Regions from separate parts of the Streptomyces sp. CA-142005 genome, predicted to be linked through region 3. Evidence: riboswitches for the same ligand, from Rfam matches in the RefSeq annotation. Region 3 holds a riboswitch; each other region holds the start of a gene.
The links. Region 3 has a riboswitch for S-adenosylmethionine ahead of ACQPXS_RS15235 (aminotransferase class V-fold PLP-dependent enzyme). Riboswitches for the same ligand answer to the same signal wherever they lie in the genome.
Positions count from the first base shown of each region.

Region 1: another riboswitch for S-adenosylmethionine. It lies ahead of thrC (threonine synthase); the one in region 3 lies ahead of ACQPXS_RS15235 (aminotransferase class V-fold PLP-dependent enzyme).
Region 2: another riboswitch for S-adenosylmethionine. It lies ahead of ACQPXS_RS39710 (amino acid ABC transporter permease); the one in region 3 lies ahead of ACQPXS_RS15235 (aminotransferase class V-fold PLP-dependent enzyme).

Region 1 covers NZ_CP192078.1:4,797,858-4,803,962, reverse strand. The annotation lists gene ACQPXS_RS22505 (alpha,alpha-trehalose-phosphate synthase (UDP-forming)) at 1-200, opposite strand, end outside; gene ACQPXS_RS22500 (glucosyl-3-phosphoglycerate synthase) at 275-1,219, opposite strand; SAM riboswitch class I at 1,349-1,489, shown strand; gene thrC (threonine synthase) at 1,507-2,790, shown strand; gene ACQPXS_RS22490 (MoaD/ThiS family protein) at 2,787-3,062, shown strand; gene ACQPXS_RS22485 (cold-shock protein) at 3,494-3,700, shown strand; gene groL (chaperonin GroEL) at 4,028-5,650, shown strand; gene ACQPXS_RS22475 (DUF397 domain-containing protein) at 5,728-5,940, opposite strand; gene ACQPXS_RS22470 (helix-turn-helix domain-containing protein) at 5,924-6,105, opposite strand, start outside.
Region 2 covers NZ_CP192078.1:8,596,405-8,602,509, forward strand. The annotation lists gene ACQPXS_RS39685 (FAD-dependent oxidoreductase) at 1-341, opposite strand, end outside; gene ACQPXS_RS39690 ((2Fe-2S)-binding protein) at 334-636, opposite strand; gene ACQPXS_RS39695 (NAD(P)/FAD-dependent oxidoreductase) at 633-1,802, opposite strand; gene ACQPXS_RS39700 (putative leader peptide) at 1,955-2,077, shown strand; gene ACQPXS_RS39705 (glutathione S-transferase C-terminal domain-containing protein) at 2,142-3,029, shown strand; SAM riboswitch class IV at 3,108-3,219, shown strand; gene ACQPXS_RS39710 (amino acid ABC transporter permease) at 3,591-4,571, shown strand; gene ACQPXS_RS39715 (amino acid ABC transporter ATP-binding protein) at 4,568-5,359, shown strand; gene ACQPXS_RS39720 (ABC transporter substrate-binding protein) at 5,412-6,105, shown strand, end outside.
Region 3 covers NZ_CP192078.1:3,205,818-3,211,922, forward strand. The annotation lists gene ACQPXS_RS15215 (NYN domain-containing protein) at 1-413, opposite strand, end outside; gene ACQPXS_RS15220 (hypothetical protein) at 456-695, opposite strand; gene ACQPXS_RS15225 (rhomboid family intramembrane serine protease) at 851-1,594, shown strand; gene ACQPXS_RS15230 (Lrp/AsnC family transcriptional regulator) at 1,591-1,872, shown strand; gene ACQPXS_RS15235 (aminotransferase class V-fold PLP-dependent enzyme) at 1,925-3,301, opposite strand; SAM riboswitch class IV at 3,464-3,580, opposite strand; gene trpD (anthranilate phosphoribosyltransferase) at 3,656-4,720, opposite strand; gene qcrB (cytochrome bc1 complex cytochrome b subunit) at 4,840-6,105, opposite strand, start outside.

The DNA of each region.
Region 1 (6,105 bases), 1.6 Mb from region 3:
GCCCGGTCCCCGTCGCCGAGCGCCGAGCACACCCACAGCGAGTCCGCGCCCGACCCGATGGCCGACAGCCCCGACACCAGCCCGCCGCCGCCCCGCTTGGCGTGCAGCGAGCCGTTCTCGTCCACCGTGTACGAAACCGGGCCGCGATTGGACGCGACCAGCACCCGAGCCTTCTCGGCAGCACCCTGCGTGGAAGCCATGGTCCTCAACCTAGCCCGGCCCGGAAACGCTCAAACGTACGGCCACGCCCGGCACGCCGACGTATACGACCGGTTCACGCCACCTTGCGCTCGGCATATTCCGCGATCTCCACCATCGGCGGCCGTTCCTCGGTGTCCACCGAGTAGGTGCGTGGCTCGAAGCCGTCCTCGCCGCGCTCGAACTGGGTGAGGGCGGGGCGGATCAGATGGCCGCGGGCCAGCCGGAGCTGGGCCGTGCGGTAGATCGCGGCGGCCATCCGGCCCAGCGCCTGCCCGTCCTGGTGGCGGTGCTTGCGCACGCCCAGGTCCACCTGGGCCAGCGCGTCGAGACCGACCAGGTGCAGGGCGTCCACCAGCATGCCCAGCTCCACGCCGTACCCGACCGGGAACGGCAGCTGCTCCAGCAGCGAGCGCCGGGCCGCGTACTCGCCGCCCAGCGGCTGCACGAATCCGGCCAGCTGCGGCCAGTGCATGTTCAGCAGCGGGCGGGCCATCAGCTCGGTGACCCGGCCGCCCTGGCCGGCCGTCCCGGCGAGCGGGCGGTCGTACATGCCCTTGACCAGGTCCACCCCGGGGTCGGTGAGCAGCGGGCCGACGATCCCGGAGACGAAGTCGGAGGAGAACTCCCTCAGGTCCGCGTCGATGAAGCAGACGATGTCCCCGCCGGTCACCAGCAGCGAGCGCCACAGCACCTCGCCCTTTCCGGGGACGGCGGGGATGCGGGGCAGGATCTCGTCCCGGTGAACGACCCGCGCGCCGGCGGCGGCGGCGACCTCGGAGGTGCGGTCGGTGGAGCCGGAGTCGACCACCACGATCTCGTCGACGAGCGGGACCCGCTCCACGAGGTCGTGCCGGATGACCGCGACGATGTCTCCGACCGTCTCCTCCTCGTTGAGCGCGGGCAGCACGACGGAGACCGACTGGCCCGTGCGCTGCTTGGCAGCAAGGATCCTGTGCAGCGGGCGATCGGTCACCGACCAGGAACGGGTGGCCAGCCAGCGCTCGACTTCTTCCAGCACGGTCAGCGGCTCCTCACGTGTCTCGCGGTTCGGACGGCTATCTCAACTGTCCTGGCCTTCGGTTACAGTCTTGAACAACGTCGGTGACCATCGCATGTCGGGGTCGGCGGCGCGCTCACAACTGCATACCGCTCATCCAGAGGGGCAGAGGGACACGGCCCGATGAAGCCCCGGCAACCCCCCTGAGTCGAACTCGTTCACGCGAGGCTCCCGGCCAGGGAAGGTGCCAAATCCGTCTCACGGCGAGATGCGTCGTGAGGAAGATGAGGAGAAAGGGCCTCGCCTCCATGGCTGTGCAGACAGTTGCAAGCTCCACCGATTCCACCGTCGACCTCGGTCCCGCCGCGGCCCTGAGCTGTCGCGAGTGCGGTCACCGCGTCCCCCTCGGCCCGGTGTTCGCCTGCGAGGAGTGTTTCGGCCCGCTGGAGATCGCCTACGACTTCTCCGCCTACGACACCGAAGAGCTGCGCCGTCGCATCGAGTCCGGCCCCGCGAACATCTGGCGGTACGCGCCGCTGCTGCCCGTCCCGGCCGACGTGGCCGACAAGCCGAACCTGAACCCGGGCTGGACCAAGCTCGTCAAGGCCGACAACCTCGCCGCCGAACTGGGCGTCACCGGCGGCCTGTTCGTCAAGGACGACTCCGGCAACCCGACCCACTCCTTCAAGGACCGCGTGGTCGCCCAGGCCCTGGAGGCCGCCCGCGCCTTCGGCTTCACCACCCTGTCCTGCTCCTCCACCGGCAACCTCGCCGGTGCCGTCGGCGCCGCCGCGGCCCGCGCCGGCTTCCGCTCCTGCGTGTTCATCCCGCACGACCTGGAGCAGGGCAAGGTCGTCATGGCCGCGGTCTACGGCGGCGAGCTGGTCGGCATCGAGGGCAACTACGACGACGTGAACCGCTTCTGCTCCGAGCTGATCGGCGACCCGGCCGGCGAGGGCTGGGGCTTCGTCAACGTCAATCTGCGGCCGTACTACGCGGAGGGCTCCAAGACCCTCGCGTACGAGATCTGCGAGCAGCTCGGCTGGCGGCTGCCCGACCAGATCGTGGTCCCGATCGCCTCCGGCTCCCAGCTGACGAAGATCGACAAGGGTCTGCAGGAGCTGATCAAGCTCGGTCTGGTCGAGGACAAGCCGTACCGGATCTTCGGTGCGCAGGCCGAGGGCTGCTCGCCGGTGTCCACCGCCTTCAAGGCCGGGCACGACGTCGTACGGCCCCAGAAGCCGAACACCATCGCCAAGTCCCTCGCCATCGGCAACCCGGCCGACGGGCCGTACGTCCTGGACATCGCGCGCCGCACCGGCGGTGCCGTGGAGGACGTGACGGACGAGGAAGTCGTCGACGCCATCAAGCTGCTGGCCCGCACCGAGGGCATCTTCGCGGAGACGGCGGGCGGTGTGACCGTCGGCGTCACCCGCAAGCTGCTCAAGGACGGCGTCCTGGACCCGACCAAGACCACGGTGGTCCTCAACACCGGCGACGGCCTGAAGACGCTGGACGCGGTTGCCGGGACCGGCCTCACCGCCACCATCCGACCGACCCTGGACTCCTTCCGAGAGGCTGGCCTCGCATGAGCGTGACCGTTCGCATCCCCACCATCCTGCGCACCTACACCGGCGGTCAGGCCGAGGTCGCCGCCGAGGGCGCGACCCTCGCCGAGGTCATCGCCGACCTGGAGAAGAACCACACCGGCATCGCCGCGCGCGTCCTGGACGACCAGGGCAAGCTGCGCCGGTTCGTCAACGTCTACGTCAACGACGACGACGTCCGCTTCGAGCAGGGACTGGAGACGGCGACCCCGGACGGCGCCGGTGTGTCCATCATTCCGGCCGTCGCCGGCGGCTGATCGTTACCTTGGGTAACTTCGGTTACGCGCTGTTCATCGAATTGCCTCCTCCGTAAGAGAAGCGGAGGAGGCAATTCTGCGTGATTAAGCGCGGTAGAGTTGGGGAACGCGCCCTCGGACCACCGGTCGGGGGCCCTGTATTCATGCCGCACGCCCGACAAGAAGTAGCCAAAGTGCGTGGGTTATATGCGGCTTTTGTGGCGGTTTGCTGAGCCCGACTTGCCCTGAAGTCAGGCGAATTCTCCGCACATTCCGGACCGTTCCCGTCCAGAATTCTCGTCCGATTGACCTGTTGCAGACGGCAGTTGGACAGATACATTCAGCCGCGGTCGACGCGTTCCGGCGCACGCCCCCGACCGATGGGGGGTGAGGTCTGACCCGGGTCCGCGAAGTGTGGATCTGTGCAAGGGCCAGTAATAGGGGAGTTAGGCATGGCTCAGGGCACCGTCAAGTGGTTCAACGCGGAGAAGGGGTACGGCTTCATCGCGGTCGACGGTGGTGCGGATGTTTTCGTCCACTACAGCGCGATCCAGATGGACGGTTACCGCACCCTGGAAGAGGGGCAGCGGGTCGACTTCGAGATCTCGCAGGGCCAGAAGGGCCCGCAGGCGGACATGGTCCGGCTGGCGACCAGCTGAAGCACGCGTCGACTGTCAGCGACGTTCTTCGTTCATCTTCGAAGGGCTCGCACCTCGCTCGGGGTGCGAGCCCTTCGTCATGCCCGGGGTGGCCCGTGTTCGCGGGCGGCTGACGGGGGTGCCGTACCCCGTAGGCGCTTGCACTCGACCATGCCGAGTGCTAATCATTGGCGTTAGCACTCTGAAGGTGAGAGTGACAGTGAAGGACCGGGTCGGTGAGGCCCGCAGGCCGGGTGGGGCAAGGAACCACGAGGCCGGCGAGCCGTCCGTCGCGGGCGCGGGCGCGGTCCGAAGGAATCACCCCCAGTCCTGGAGGGACCACTTCACATGGCCAAGATCATCGCGTTCGACGAGGAGGCGCGGCGCGGCCTCGAGCGCGGCATGAACCAGCTCGCGGACGCCGTGAAGGTGACGCTCGGCCCCAAGGGCCGCAACGTCGTCCTCGAGAAGAAGTGGGGCGCCCCCACGATCACCAACGATGGTGTCTCCATCGCCAAGGAGATCGAGCTCGAGGACCCGTACGAGAAGATCGGCGCCGAGCTGGTCAAGGAAGTCGCCAAGAAGACGGACGACGTCGCCGGTGACGGTACGACCACCGCGACCGTGCTCGCCCAGGCCCTCGTCAAGGAAGGCCTGCGCAACGTCGCCGCGGGTGCCAACCCGATGGCCCTGAAGCGCGGTATCGAGAAGGCCGTCGAGGCCGTCTCCGCCGCCCTGCTGGAGCAGGCGAAGGACGTCGAGACCAAGGAGCAGATCGCCTCCACCGCGTCCATCTCCGCCGCCGACACCCAGATCGGCGAGCTGATCGCCGAGGCCATGGACAAGGTCGGCAAGGAAGGCGTCATCACCGTCGAGGAGAGCAACACCTTCGGTCTGGAGCTGGAGCTCACCGAGGGCATGCGCTTCGACAAGGGCTACATCTCCGCCTACTTCGCGACCGACATGGAGCGCATGGAGGCGTCGCTCGAGGACCCGTACATCCTCATCGCCAACTCCAAGATCAGCTCCGTCAAGGACCTGCTCCCGCTCCTGGAGAAGGTCATGCAGTCGGGCAAGCCGCTGCTGATCATCGCCGAGGACGTCGAGGGCGAGGCCCTGTCGACCCTGGTCGTCAACAAGATCCGCGGCACCTTCAAGTCCGTCGCCGTCAAGGCCCCGGGCTTCGGTGACCGCCGCAAGGCCATGCTCGGCGACATCGCCATCCTCACGGGCGGCGAGGTCATCTCCGAGGAGGTCGGCCTCAAGCTGGAGAACGCGACCCTGGACCTCCTGGGCCGCGCCCGCAAGGTCGTCATCACCAAGGACGAGACCACCATCGTCGACGGTGCCGGCTCCTCCGAGCAGGTCAACGGCCGCGTCAACCAGATCCGCGCCGAGATCGAGAACAGCGACTCGGACTACGACCGCGAGAAGCTGCAGGAGCGCCTGGCGAAGCTCGCCGGCGGTGTCGCGGTCATCAAGGCCGGCGCCGCCACCGAGGTGGAGCTCAAGGAGCGCAAGCACCGCATCGAGGACGCCGTCCGCAACGCCAAGGCGGCCGTCGAGGAGGGCATCGTCGCCGGTGGTGGCGTGGCCCTGCTGCAGGCCTCCCAGGTCTTCGAGAAGCTGGAGCTCGAGGGTGACGAGGCGACCGGCGCCAACGCCGTCCGCATCGCGCTCGAGGCCCCGCTGAAGCAGATCGCCGTCAACGCCGGCCTCGAGGGCGGTGTCGTGGTGGAGAAGGTGCGCAACCTGACCCCGGGCCACGGCCTGAACGCTGCGACCGGCGAGTACGTCGACCTGGTCGCCGAGGGCATCATCGACCCGGCGAAGGTGACCCGCTCTGCCCTGCAGAACGCCGCCTCCATCGCCGCGCTGTTCCTGACCACCGAGGCCGTCATCGCCGACAAGCCGGAGAAGGCCGCCGCGCCGGCCGGCGGCGGCATGCCGGGCGGTGACATGGACTTCTGATCCTCCCCGGATCACCTGTCCGTTCCGAGGGCGGCACTTCCAGCTTCCGGCTGGGGGTGCCGCCCTCGGGCGTGTACTCAGCTGTGGGGCCGCTTGAGGTGATCGACGAAAGCGGACCAGGCCGTGGGCCGGAACACGAGCTTCGGGCCGCGGGGGGTTTTGGAGTCGCGGACGGGGATGGCGGTGGGGAAGGAGTGGGTGACCTCCAGGCAGTTGTCGCCGCCTCCCCCGCTATAGCTCGACTTGTGCCAGATGGCCGCGCTCAGATCGTGGTCAGGGATGTTCCTCATGGGTGTAATCCTGCGCCAACGACTCGACCAGAGCTAGGGACTTCCCCGGCGAGAGTGCAGAGGCCACGAGGAGATCAAACGTGAACCTCAGTTGGGCGACGGTGGCCGGATCGTCCTCCAGCCGACCGGTGCCGACCCCTTCTGAGTAGACCAGCGGGGGCGCGT
Region 2 (6,105 bases), 5.4 Mb from region 3:
ACCCCTTCCTCCTGCGCGGGGCCGCGCAGGGCGTGCACGGTGAAACTGCCGGACTCCCGCTGCACACACCAGACATGGTGGTCCGTCAGGTGAGTGATGTGTCCGGTGTCGATGTGCCGGTCGATGCCGTCCCGCAGGCGCTGCCAGGTGCGCCACTGGTGGTGCAGGGCCTCGGGGCGGCGGGCGCCGAGGGCCCGGGCGGGCTGCCGGTAGAACTGGCCGCCCGCCTGCTCGGCCGCGTCGACGAGGGTGACCCGTACGCCCCGGGCGGCCGCCGCCAGTGCCCCGGCGAGCCCCGCCGGGCCCGCCCCGACGACGGCGAGGTGCGCTCGCTCAGTCATCGTCCCGTCCCGTCCCCTCCTGTGTGCGGATCACGTCGCCCGGCCGTACCGGCACCAGGCAAGCCCGTTGGTTCGCCCGGCCGTTGACGGTCACCAGGCAGTCGAAGCACACCCCGATTCCGCAGAACACCCCGCGCGGCCGGCCGGCCCCGCGGGTGCTGCGCCAGGAGGTCACCCCCGCCGCCCACAGCGCCGCCGCGACCGTCTGCCCGGGCAGGGCCGCGAGGGGCCGCCCGTCGAAGGTGACGGTGAAGGCCTCGCCGGGCTGGGCCCGGGCCAGCTCCAGGGGATTCATGGCGTGTCGCCTCGGTCGGTGTCGTGTCCCTCGAACCGCTCCGGCCGGAACGGCGTGAGATCCAGTTCCGGGGTCTTCCCCGTGAGCGTCTGCGCGATCAACTGCCCGGTGCCGGTGGCGAGTCCGATGCCGGCGCCCTCGTGTCCGCAGGCGTGGAACAGCCCCGGCGCGCGGGGGTCGGGGCCGATCGCCGGGAGGTGGTCGGGCAGGTACGGCCGGAAGCCCGCGTACGTCCGCAGCGCGCGCACCCGCTGCAGGAACGGGAACAGTCCGATGGCCCCGGCCGCGAGCGCCCGTACGGCCGGAAGCGACAGCGAGCGGTCGAAGCCGATCCGCTCCCGGCTCGCGCCGATCAGCACCGGACCGGCGGCCGTGCCCTCCACCACCGGCGAGGTGCGCAGGGCGGCCGAGTCGCTCGCGACGTCGGCCACATAGTCGGCGGCGTACACCTTGTGCCGCACCATCCGCGGCAGTGGCTCGGTGACCAGGACGAAGCCGCGCCTGGGGAGCACCGGCAGCCGGACGCCGGCGAGCGCCGCGAGGTCGCCACCCCAGGTGCCGGCCGCGTTCACCACGGCCGGTGCGTGCAGGTCGCCCTGGTCGGTACGGACGCCGGCCACCGCGCCGTCGGCCGTGCGCAGCACCCCGGTCACCGTCCGGCCCGTGTGCAGGCGGGCGCCGGAGGCGCGGAGCAGGTGGGCGGCGGCGAGGGCGGGCATGACCTGGGCGTCCTGCGGATAGTGCACCCCGCCCGCCAGGCCGGGAGCCAAGTGGGGTTCCAGGGAGGGCAGTCGGTCCGCGGTCACCGGGTCGGCCACGACTCCCGCGGAGCGCTGGCCGGCCGCGAACGCGTGCAGCGCGGCGAGGGTCTCGGGGCTGGAGGCGACCACGAGGCCGCCCTTGGGCTCGTACTCGACCGCCGCTCCCAGCTCGTCGCCCAGCCGTGCCCACAACCGGGCGGACAGCAGGGCAAGTTCGAGCTCGGGTCCGGGTTCCTTGTCGGAGACGAGCAGGTTGCCCTCGCCGGCGCCGGTGGTGCCGCCGGCCACCGGGCCCCGGTCCACCACCCGCACGTCGAGCCCGGCCCGCGCGGCGTACAGGGCGCAGGCCGCGCCGACCATGCCGGCCCCGACCACCACGACATCGCAGGTCAGTCCCTTTGCCACGCCAGTACTATGTCACATGGTGCCGTTTCTGAGGAGACCTCCGGCACGCTCGGCCGACCACACGCACGTCCCAGGCGTGGACGCCCCCTTGACGGCGCCGGATGCCGGATCGACACTCCGGAGTGGGAATCCTAGTGAACAGGTAGGGAATCATGACGTGCCTCGACACGGTCACCGGCCTCGCGGGCCGCACGCCGTTGCGCGCGCCCCTGCTCACCTCCCGCCGGCACATCGACCTGCTGCGCGTCTGCAGCGCGATCAGCGGCCACCGCTGAGCCGGGCGCCGCGCGCCCCTCGGCCGACGCCGCACTTCCGCACGCCCACCACCCGGGGAGACGCATGTCCACCACTCCGCTCGCCACCCTCCCGCCCGCCCACCGCACCGCCCCCGTCTTCCGGGGCCGGATCGGCCGGGACGCGCGTAGCGGCCACTACGCCGTGCCGCACCGCTACCGGCTCCATCTGTCGACCGCCTGCCCCGACGGGCTGCGCCTCGCCGTCGGCCACCACCTCCTCGGCCTGGACGGCGGTTGTCCGGTCACGGTCCTGCCCGCCGTACCGGACTGTCCCGGCGGCGGCCACTCCGCGCTGCGCCCGCTGTACGAGGCGAGCGCCCACCGCTACACCGGCCCGGCCCTCGCGCCCGTGCTCAGCGACGACTGGTCCGGACGCATCGTCAGCACCCACGCCCGCGACATCCTGCGCGACCTCGACCGCTTCCCGCACGAGGGCCGCGCCGCCCTGTACCCGTGCGGCCTGGAGTCGGTGATCGAGGCCGTCGAACGGATGTGTGCCGAGGGCATCGAGGAGGCCGCGCAGCGCGCCGGTCAGGCCGGCACCGACCCCGCCGAGCGGGCCGCCGCCCTGGACGTCCTCCTGGACACCCTGGGCCGGCTGGACAACCGGCTGGCCGCGGAGGAGTACCTGGTCGACGGCCGGCTCACCGCGGCCGACGTGGAACTGTGGGTCGCCCTGGTGCAGTTGGACACCGTCCACCGCTGTCACCTCGACGCCTCCGCCGTCCACCGCATCGCCGGCCACCGCGCCCTGTGGGCCTACGCAGGCCGCCTGGCCGCCCACCCCGCCTTCGGCCGCCCTCTCGACCTCGACGGCATCTCCCGCCGCCACCACGGCCGTTGCCAGGGCCTGGAGGCCGCCGGAGCGGCCGTCCAGATCCTGGACTGGGCGCGCCACGCCGCGGCCGCCCAGGACGCTTCCCGCAGGTGAGCAACGGTCGGACGGCGTCCACCACGCGGACGGCCGTTGACATTCGAACGGGCAACTGCCTTACTTACGGCTCAGAACGGTCATGAGCGTCAGCGCCAAGCCCTGGCTCGCTGACCGGCAACCCTCGCACCGCGGTGGGGTGCCCCAGGTGACGACCGGACCGGAATGACGTTTTCGGTAAGCGCGAGGGCCCCGCGGGGCCGGAACAGTGACAGGTGACGCCATGTACGCAGCTCCCAGGACGGCCGCGAGCCGCCCCCAGGGCTGCGTACGGTCATACGGCGGGCTCCTCGTCGCCGACCGCGCCGTCGATCTGCTCCGCGTCAACAGCGCACTGTGTACCGCACCGGGCTCTGCCCGCTGCCAGGGCTGACGACCTTTCCAGCCCCCCTTCTCCCGCCTCGCGTTCCTGACGCACATCGCAGCCGTGGTGTGCCGTCCCGCCCGCCCAGCCCCCGGTTCCCGCGCGCCGCCGTGCGCCGCCGCCTCGTGCCGTAGTGCCGTAGCGGTGCCCGCACCCGCGCGCCGCGAGCCGGGTGTCCGACTCCGCCGGAGCCCGCCATGAGTGAACCCCCAGGCGCCGCCGTCTCCCTCGCCGAGGCGCCGCCAGCCGCCACCCCGACAACCCCCCTGAAAGCGCAGCGAGTTCAGCCGCTGCGCCGGCCCGGACGGTGGATCGCCACCGCCGTCGTCCTCGTGCTCGTCGCGCAGTTCCTGCACGGGCTGGCCACGAACCCGTTCTACCAGTGGGACCGCTTCCGCTACTGGTTCCTGCGCCCCACCGTCCTCGACGGACTCCTCGTCACCCTCGAAGTCGCCGCGCTCAGCGCCGTCTTCGGACTCCTGGGCGGCATCCTGCTGGCCCTCGGCCGGCAGTCCGGCAGCCCGGTACTGCGCGCCGTGAGCTGGACCTACACCTGGCTGTTCCGCTCGGTGCCGCTGATCGTCGTCCTGATCTTCCTCTACAACTTCAGCGCCCTGTACAAGACGCTGAGCCTCGGCATCCCCTTCGGCCCCGCCTTCGTCAGCTTCGACGAGTCCAGGCTCGCCACCGACATGACTGTCGCCGTGGTCGGGCTCAGCCTCAACGAGGCAGCGTACGCGGCCGAGGTCGTACGCGGCGGCATCATCTCCGTCGACCAGGGCCAGCACGAGGCGGCCGCCGCACTCGGCCTGCCCACGGGCTACCAGTTCACCCGGATCGTCTTCCCGCAGGCTCTCAGGTCCATCACACCGAACTACGTCAACCAGCTCATCGGCCTCGTCAAGAGCACCTCGCTGGTGTTCTACGTCTCGCTGCTCGACCTCTTCGGCTCCGTGCAGACCATGGGCAGCACCTACCCCGGCGACATCGTGCCCCTGCTGCTGGTCGCCACCGTCTGGTACCTGATCCTCACCAGCGCCGTGTCCGTCGTCCAGTTCTACGTCGAGCGGTACTTCGCGCGGGGCGCCACCCGCACCCTGCCGCCGACCCCGCTGCAGAAGGCGCGCGCGGGCCTCGGCGAGTTCCGGGCCCGGCTGCGCAGGGAGGCCGCCGTATGACCGCCACCGACAGCCTCGAGACCACCCCGGCCGCACTGGAGGTCCACGGCGTCCACAAGTGGTACGGCACCCACCGCGTGCTCGACGGTATCGACCTGACCGTGCGCCCCGGCGAGGTCACCGTCGTCATCGGCCCCTCCGGCTCCGGCAAGTCCACCCTGCTGCGCGTCGTCAACCACCTGGAGAAACCCGAGGTCGGCCACGTCAGCGTCGGAGGCGAGCCGATCGGCGTCCAACGCGGCAGCGACGGCCGGCTCAAGGAGCTCAGCGAGCGCGCCATCCTGGCCCAGCGCAGCCGCATCGGCTTCGTCTTCCAGAACTTCCATCTCTTCCCGCACCTGAGCGCACTCGACAATGTCGCCGCCGCGCCCGTCGCCACCGGCAAGCTCACCAGGCCCGAAGCGCTGGATCTGGCCCGCGACCTGCTCACCCGGGTCGGCCTCGGCGACCGTACCGGCGCCTACCCGCGCCAGCTCTCCGGCGGACAGCAGCAGCGCGTCGCCATCGCCCGCGCCCTCGCGCTGCGGCCCGGCATCATCCTCTTCGACGAGCCGACCTCCGCGCTCGATCCCGAGACGGTCGGCGAGGTGCTCTCCGTCATCAAGGACCTCGCCACCAGCGGCACCACCCTGGTCATCGTCACCCACGAGATCGGCTTCGCCCGCGAGGTCGCCGACCGGATCGTCTTCCTCGACGGCGGCCGGATCGTCGAACAGGGACCGCCCCAGGAGGTCCTGGACAGGCCCCGGCACGAACGCACCCGGGACTTCCTCGCCAAGGTCCTCTGACCCCGCACCCACCGCAGTTCCCGAACGACACTTCCGAACGACAAGGACAGCCATGCGCAGCCACCTTTCCCGACGCGGCCTGATACGCGGCATCACCGCGGCGACCGCCGTCGCCACCCTCGCCACCGGGCTCGCCGCCTGCGGGGGTGACAGCGACGCCGCGACCACCACCGACGCCGCCGGCAGCGTGACCGTCGGCCGGCTCTCCAACGGTGCCGCCAAGCAGACCACGCTGAAGGTTTCCGAGGTCAAGTCCATCAGCGCGCAACTGCCCGCCTCCGTACGCAAGAGCGGCAGGCTCACCATCGGCGTCGGCGCCCTGCCGGCCGGCTTCGCGCCACTGGCGTACGTCGGCAGCGACCAGAAGACCCTCACCGGCGCCGAACCCGACTTCGGCCGGCTGGTCGCCGCCGTGCTCGGACTGAAGCCCGAGATCCGCAACTTCACCTGGGAGAACCTCTTCGTCGGCATCGACAGCGGCAAGGTCGACGTCGCCTTCTCGAACGTCACCGACACCGAGGAGCGCAAGAAGAAGTACGAGTTCGCCTCCTACCGGCAGGACAACCTCGGCTTCGAGGTGCGCAAGTCCAGCACGTGGAACTTCGACGGCGACTACGAGAAGCTCGCCGGGCTGACCGTCTCCGTCGGCTCCGGGACCAACCAGGAGAAGATCCTCCTGGAGTGGAAGAAGAAGCTCCAGAGCGAGGGCAAGGACCTCACCGTCAAGTACTACCCCGACCGCAACG
Region 3 (6,105 bases):
TCCGCGCGCTGGACCTCCTCGCCGGCCGCCGTGACCAGCTTCACCCAGCCCGTCGGGCGCAGTACGTAGGCCGCGGCCGCCACGTCGAGCGGGTCCGCGGCCGGGAGCGGCGAGCCGGAGTCGAGTGCGCCGGCGAGTTCCGGCTGCGCCTCTCTGAACTTCTCCCCGATCCGCTGCCGGAACAGCGCATCGGTCTCCAGCGCCGCCGCCATGGCGTTCCCGGCGAACTTCGCCCGGCGACTGGGGGTGAACCGGGCGTACTGCCTCAGCTGGGCGGGGAGTTCCGAGACGGTCAGAGCGCCGAAGCCGTCCGAGATGATCTGGACGACTTTCCGGCGCACCCCGTCGGGCAGCGGACGGTCAAGCACCTCGGCGGTGCCGTCGCCCGGCCCCCCGCCTGTGGTCTCCACCATCCGTCACACCCCACTACTTCAACTTCTTCGGGGCCGCTCCGCTCAGGAGCCGGCGCCCGGCCTGTCCACGAGTTCCACCTGGTCCACCGCGTTGCACCAGCGGCACCGCACCGACTCGATGGTCTCACTGACCACCTCGCGCTCCTCCACGGTCGGCTCCCCGGCCAGATCGAGGTGGACGTACTCGACGACCTTCGAGGAACGCGTCACGTCGAACCGGGTGAGGTTGCCGCACAGGGTGCAGCGCCATCGGGTGGTGGCGGTCGGCAGGGGAACCGTCATCGTGGCTGTCCGCTTCCTTCTCGTAGTCGCTCGCCGCGCCGCCGGCCGACGCGTGTGGCCGTAACCCTACGGCCTGGCGGCAACTCGCCGCTGGTCCGTTCGCGGCGGCGAGGCGGTCTGTCCGCTTGCGTCCCGTTACGTCATGCTCTGTATTCATGATCAGCCAGTGGAGCAGGGCGGCCGGCAGGGCCTTCAGAGCGGTCCGGAGCACCTCAGCACCGATGACGTACGGCCTCATCGTCCTGTGCTGCCTGCTCTTCGTCCTGGGTCCGGCCTCGGGACTGACACCGGCATACGGCTCCGGGGACGGCCTGCAGGCCGCACAGCGGGCGTACTTCCGGCGCTGGGGCGTGGTTCCGGCCGAGCTGTTCGCCAGGCCGGTGCGGGAGGCCCTGACCCCCGCGACGGCCCTGTTCGTGCACGGCAGCTGGGTGCATCTGCTCGGCAACATGCTCTTCCTCTTCGTCTTCGGCGCGATGACCGAGGAACGGATGGGCCGGGTCGAGTTCACCCTCTTCTTCGTAGGCTGCGGCTATCTCGCCCTGCTCGGATATGCGGCCGCCAACGCCGCCTCCGACCAGTCGCTGGTGGGCGCGTCCGGGGCGATCTCGGCGGTTCTCGGAGCGTTCCTCTACCTGTTCCCGCGCGCCCGTGTCACCAGTCTTCTGCCGTTCCTGTTCTTCCTGCCACTGCGGTTTCCCGCGTGGATCGTGCTGCCGTTCTGGGCGGCGCTGCAGTGGGCGGCGGCGGAGCACAGCTCAGAGGGGCCCGGGGTGGCGTATCTGGCGCACCTCGTCGGCTTCGGTCTGGGCTTCGGCTACGCATGGGTCCGGTACAGCCGTACGACTAGAGTGAAGTGCGCCCCAGCTCCGGCACCCGAGGGAGAGAACCAGCCGTGATCACCGCGATCGTCCTGATCAAGACCAGCGTGGACCGGATCCCCGAGATCGCGGAGCAGATCGCTTCGCTGGAGTCGGTGAGCGAGGTCTTCTCCGTCACCGGCACGTATGACTTGATCGCGATGGTCCGGGTACGGCAGCACGACGATCTCGCCGATGTCATCCCCGGCCGGATCAGCAAGATCCCCGGTGTGGAGGGCACGGACACGCATGTGGCGTTCCGGACGTACTCGCAGCACGACCTGGAGGCCGCGTTCTCGATCGGCCTGGACAACTAGGGTTCGCCCCCGGTCGCCCACGCCGTCCCCCGCGCCCCCTCCCGGGTACTGATCACACCGCCGGCACGCAGCGGCCGTCCTCCGTGCGGTACGTCCACTTCGCGCCCTCGGTCACGAGTTCCCGGACCGCGGTGACGAAGCGGTCGACGTGCTCGTCCGGGGTGCCGGCGCCGAAGCTCACGCGGATGGCGTTGAGGGACTTCTCGCCCGGCTGGGCCTCGGGGGCGCCGCATTCGCCCTGGGTCTGGGGGTCGGTGCCGAGGAGGGTGCGGACCAGGGGGTGGGCGCAGAAGAGGCCGTCGCGGACGCCGATGCCGTACTCGGCGGACAGGGCCGCGGCGAAGTGGGAGCTGTTCCAGCCCTCGACGACGAAGGAGATCACGCCGACGCGCGGGGCGTCGTCGCCGAAGAGGGACAGCACCTTCACCTGGGGGACCTCGGCCAGGCCCGCGCGGACCCGGGCGATCAGGTGCCGCTCGCGCGCGACCAGGGTGTCCCAGCCGGCCTCGGTGAGCGCCTTGCAGGCCGAGGCGATGGAGTAGGCGCCGATCACGTTGGGCGACCCCGCCTCATGCCGCGCGGCGCTCTCGTGCCACTCCACGTCCACGCCGCCGTCCTGCCGCCGGGAGACCGTACGGCTGGCCCCGCCGCCCGCGAGGTACGGCTCGGCCGCGCGCAGCCAGTCGGCGCGGCCGGCCAGGACACCGGAGCCGAAGGGCGCGTACAGCTTGTGGCCCGAGAAGGCGACCCAGTCGACGTCCAGGTCACGGACGGACACGGGGTGGTGCGGGGCCAGCTGGGCGGCGTCCAGGACGATACGGGCGCCGTGCGCGTGGGCGGCCGCCGCCAGCTCCCGTACGGGCCACAGCTCGCCGGTGACGTTCGAGGCGCCGGTGACGCAGACCAGGGCCGGGCCGTGCCCCCCTTCCACGGACACCGTGCGGTCGGCGAGGGCCCGCTCCAGGGTCGCGACGGCCTGCTCCGGGGTGCGCGGGGCGTCGAGGTAGGTGACCTGGGCGTCCTGCCAGGGCAGCAGCGAGGCGTGGTGCTCGGTCTCGAAGACGAAGACCTGGCAGCCGGCCGGGAGGGCCCGGGCCAGGAGGTTCAGGGAATCCGTGGTGGACCGCGTGAAGATCACCTGGTCGTCGGGGCGGCAGTCCAGGAACTCGGCGACCGTCCTGCGGGCGTTCTCGAACAGGTCGGTGGACAGCTGCGAGAGGTAGCCGGCGCCCCGGTGGACGCTGCCGTAATACGGCGCGTAGGCGGCCACGTCGTCCCAGACGCGCTGCAGGGCGGGGGCGCTGGCCGCGTAGTCGAGGGCCGCGTAGGTGACCTCGCCGCCGGTGACGAGCGGCACGGTGACATCCCGGCCCAGAACGGGCAGCGGGGAGCAAACGGACTGGCCGGAGGCAGCGGTGAAGACGGACATGGGTGGACTCCCGTGAGAACGTACGCCGAAGACGGCGTACGGAAAGAAGAGAAAAGGGGGATGCGGAGGCGGGGCTCGGCGGCCCTATCGCATTCGCTTGCTCACGGAAGGCTCCCTCGATGACCAGGACCCCTGGTCCCGCGCTCTCAGCGGCGCGCGAGGGGTCCGCGCTTGCCGTAGACCTCGCTGCCTACGGCCTGGTCCTCACCCGGGGCACCCCGCCACGGACGGAGGGTTGCCGGACAGCCGGCCGGGGCCGAATGGCTGTCACTCATGACCTGGTACAGGAACGTACGGGAAATGATCGTCGTCCCGCAACCCGAGTCCGGATCGCGGGACGATCCCCGGTGGGCGCTAGGCGTTGCTCGCCGCCACCCACCGCTCCAGCGTCCGCTTCGCCGCACCCGAGTCGATCGACTCGGCCGCCAGCGCCATCCCGTCCCGCAGCTGCTCGGTCAGCGGCGCGTCCGTGGGCCGCAGCGCGACGAGCGCCGCCGCCGAGTTCAGCAGCACCGCGTCCCGTACGGCCCCTGTCTCACCGTCGAGCAGGCGGCGGGCGACCTCCGCGTTGTACGACGCGTCCGCGCCGCGCAGGGCCTCAACGGGGACGAGCTCGATGCCGACGTCCCTCGGGTCGAAGGTCTGCTCGGTGACCTTGCCGTCCCGGACGACCCAGACCCGCGAGGTGGCGGTCGTCGTCAGCTCGTCCAGGCCGTCGTCGCCGCGGAAGACCAGGGAGGAGTTGCCGCGCTCGGCGAGGACGCCCGCCACGATCGGGGCCATCCGCAGATCCGCCACGCCGACGGCCTGGGCGCGCACCTGCGCCGGATTGGTCAGCGGACCGAGGACATTGAAGGTCGTACGGATCCCCAACTGGCCACGGGCGGCGGCCACATGGCGCAGCGCCGGGTGGAACTTCACCGCGAAGCAGAAGGTGATCCCGGCCTCCTCGGCGACCTGCGGGACCCGCTCCAGCGGGAGGTTCAGATTGACGCCGAGCTTCTCCAGCACGTCCGACGCCCCCGACGCCGAGGACGCGGCCCGGTTGCCGTGCTTGACGACCTTCGCGCCGGTGCCGGCGACGACGATCGAGGACATCGTGGAGATGTTCACCGTCTTGGCACCGTCACCACCGGTGCCGACGATGTCGACGGTCTCCCCCGGCACCTCGATGACGTTCGCGTGGGCGTACATCGCGCGGACGAGCCCGGTGATCTCCTCCACCGTCTCGCCCTTGGCGCGCAGGGCCACGGCGAATCCCGCGATCTGCGCGTCCGTAGCCTCCCCGCGCATGATCCGGTCCATCGCCCATGCCGTGGCGTCCGCGCTCTGGTCCCGGCCCTCCAGCAGGGCGTTCAGTACCTCGGGCCAGGAACGGCCCGCCGCGGTGTCGCCTCCAGCGGGGGTCACAGCGCTCATCAGCCGCTCCTGGTGTCGTGAGAAACAGTGTGATCCCAGCCTATCCACCCCCGGACACGGCGAAGGGCCCCGTCCGTAAGCCGGACGGGGCCCATCAGCGTGGCGTGGCGACGCGGGGATCAGTGGTGGCCGTGGCCGCTCGTGATCTCCTTGTACTCGTCGACGGTCGGCTTCGGGATCTGGTTGTCCTCGCCGTAGTAGGCGTTGGACAGCCTCACCCGGAACTTCTCCGAGGCCGGCACCTTGCGCTCGACACCGTTCTCGTCGACCGTCGGGCCGATCTCGGCCGGCTCGTACTGGTGGTGAGCCGTGAGGGTGTGCAGCTGCTCCTGGCTGAGCGGCTCGTGCACCTCGATGAACTCACCGTGCGGCAGGCGCTTGATGATGCCGGTCTCGCGACCGTGCAGCACCTTGTCGCGGTCGCGGCGCTGCAGGCCCAGGCAGATCCGCTTGGTGATGAGGAAAGCGATGACCGGGCCGACGAAGAACCCGATCCGGACGAACCAGGTCACGGCGTTGATCGACAGGTGGAAGTGCGTGGCCCACAGGTCGTTGCCACCGCCGACCAGCAGGAGCAGGTACAGCGTCATCCACGCGACACCGAGGCCGGTGCGGGTCGGGGCGTTGCGCGGGCGGTCCAGGATGTGGTGCTCGCGCTTGTCGCCGGTGACCCAGGACTCGATGAACGGGTAGACCGCGATCGCCGCCAGCACCAGCGGGAAGATCATCAGCGGGATGAACACGCCCAGGACGAGCGTGTGGCCCCAGAGGTTGATCTCCCAGCCCGGCATGAAGCGGATCAGGCCCTCGGAGAAGCCCATGTACCAGTCGGGCTGGGCGCCGGTGGACACCTGGTCCGGACGGTAGGGGCCCATGGCCCAGATCGGGTTGATCTGGGCGACCGCCGCGATGGCCGCGATGACACCGAAGACCAGGAAGAAGAAGCCTCCGGCCTTGGCCATGTACACCGGCAGCAGCGGCATGCCGACGACGTTCTTCTCGGTCTTTCCGGGACCCGCGAACTGCGTGTGCTTGTGGTAGAAGACCAGGATCAGGTGGCCCACCATCAGGCCGAGCATGATGCCCGGCAGCAGCAGGATGTGGATCGAGTAGAACCGGGCGACGAAGTCGTGACCGGGGAACTGACCGCCGAAGAGGAAGAACGACAGGTACGTGCCGACGATCGGCACGGACAGGACCGCGCCCTCCATGAAGCGGACACCGGTGCCGGAGAGCAGGTCGTCCGGGAGCGAGTAACCGGTGAAGCCGGTGAACATGCCGAGGACGAACAGCAGGAAGCCGAACAGCCAGTTGATCTCACGCGGCTTGCGGAACGCGCCGGTGAAGAACACGCGCATCATGTGCACGAACATGCCGGCGAGGAA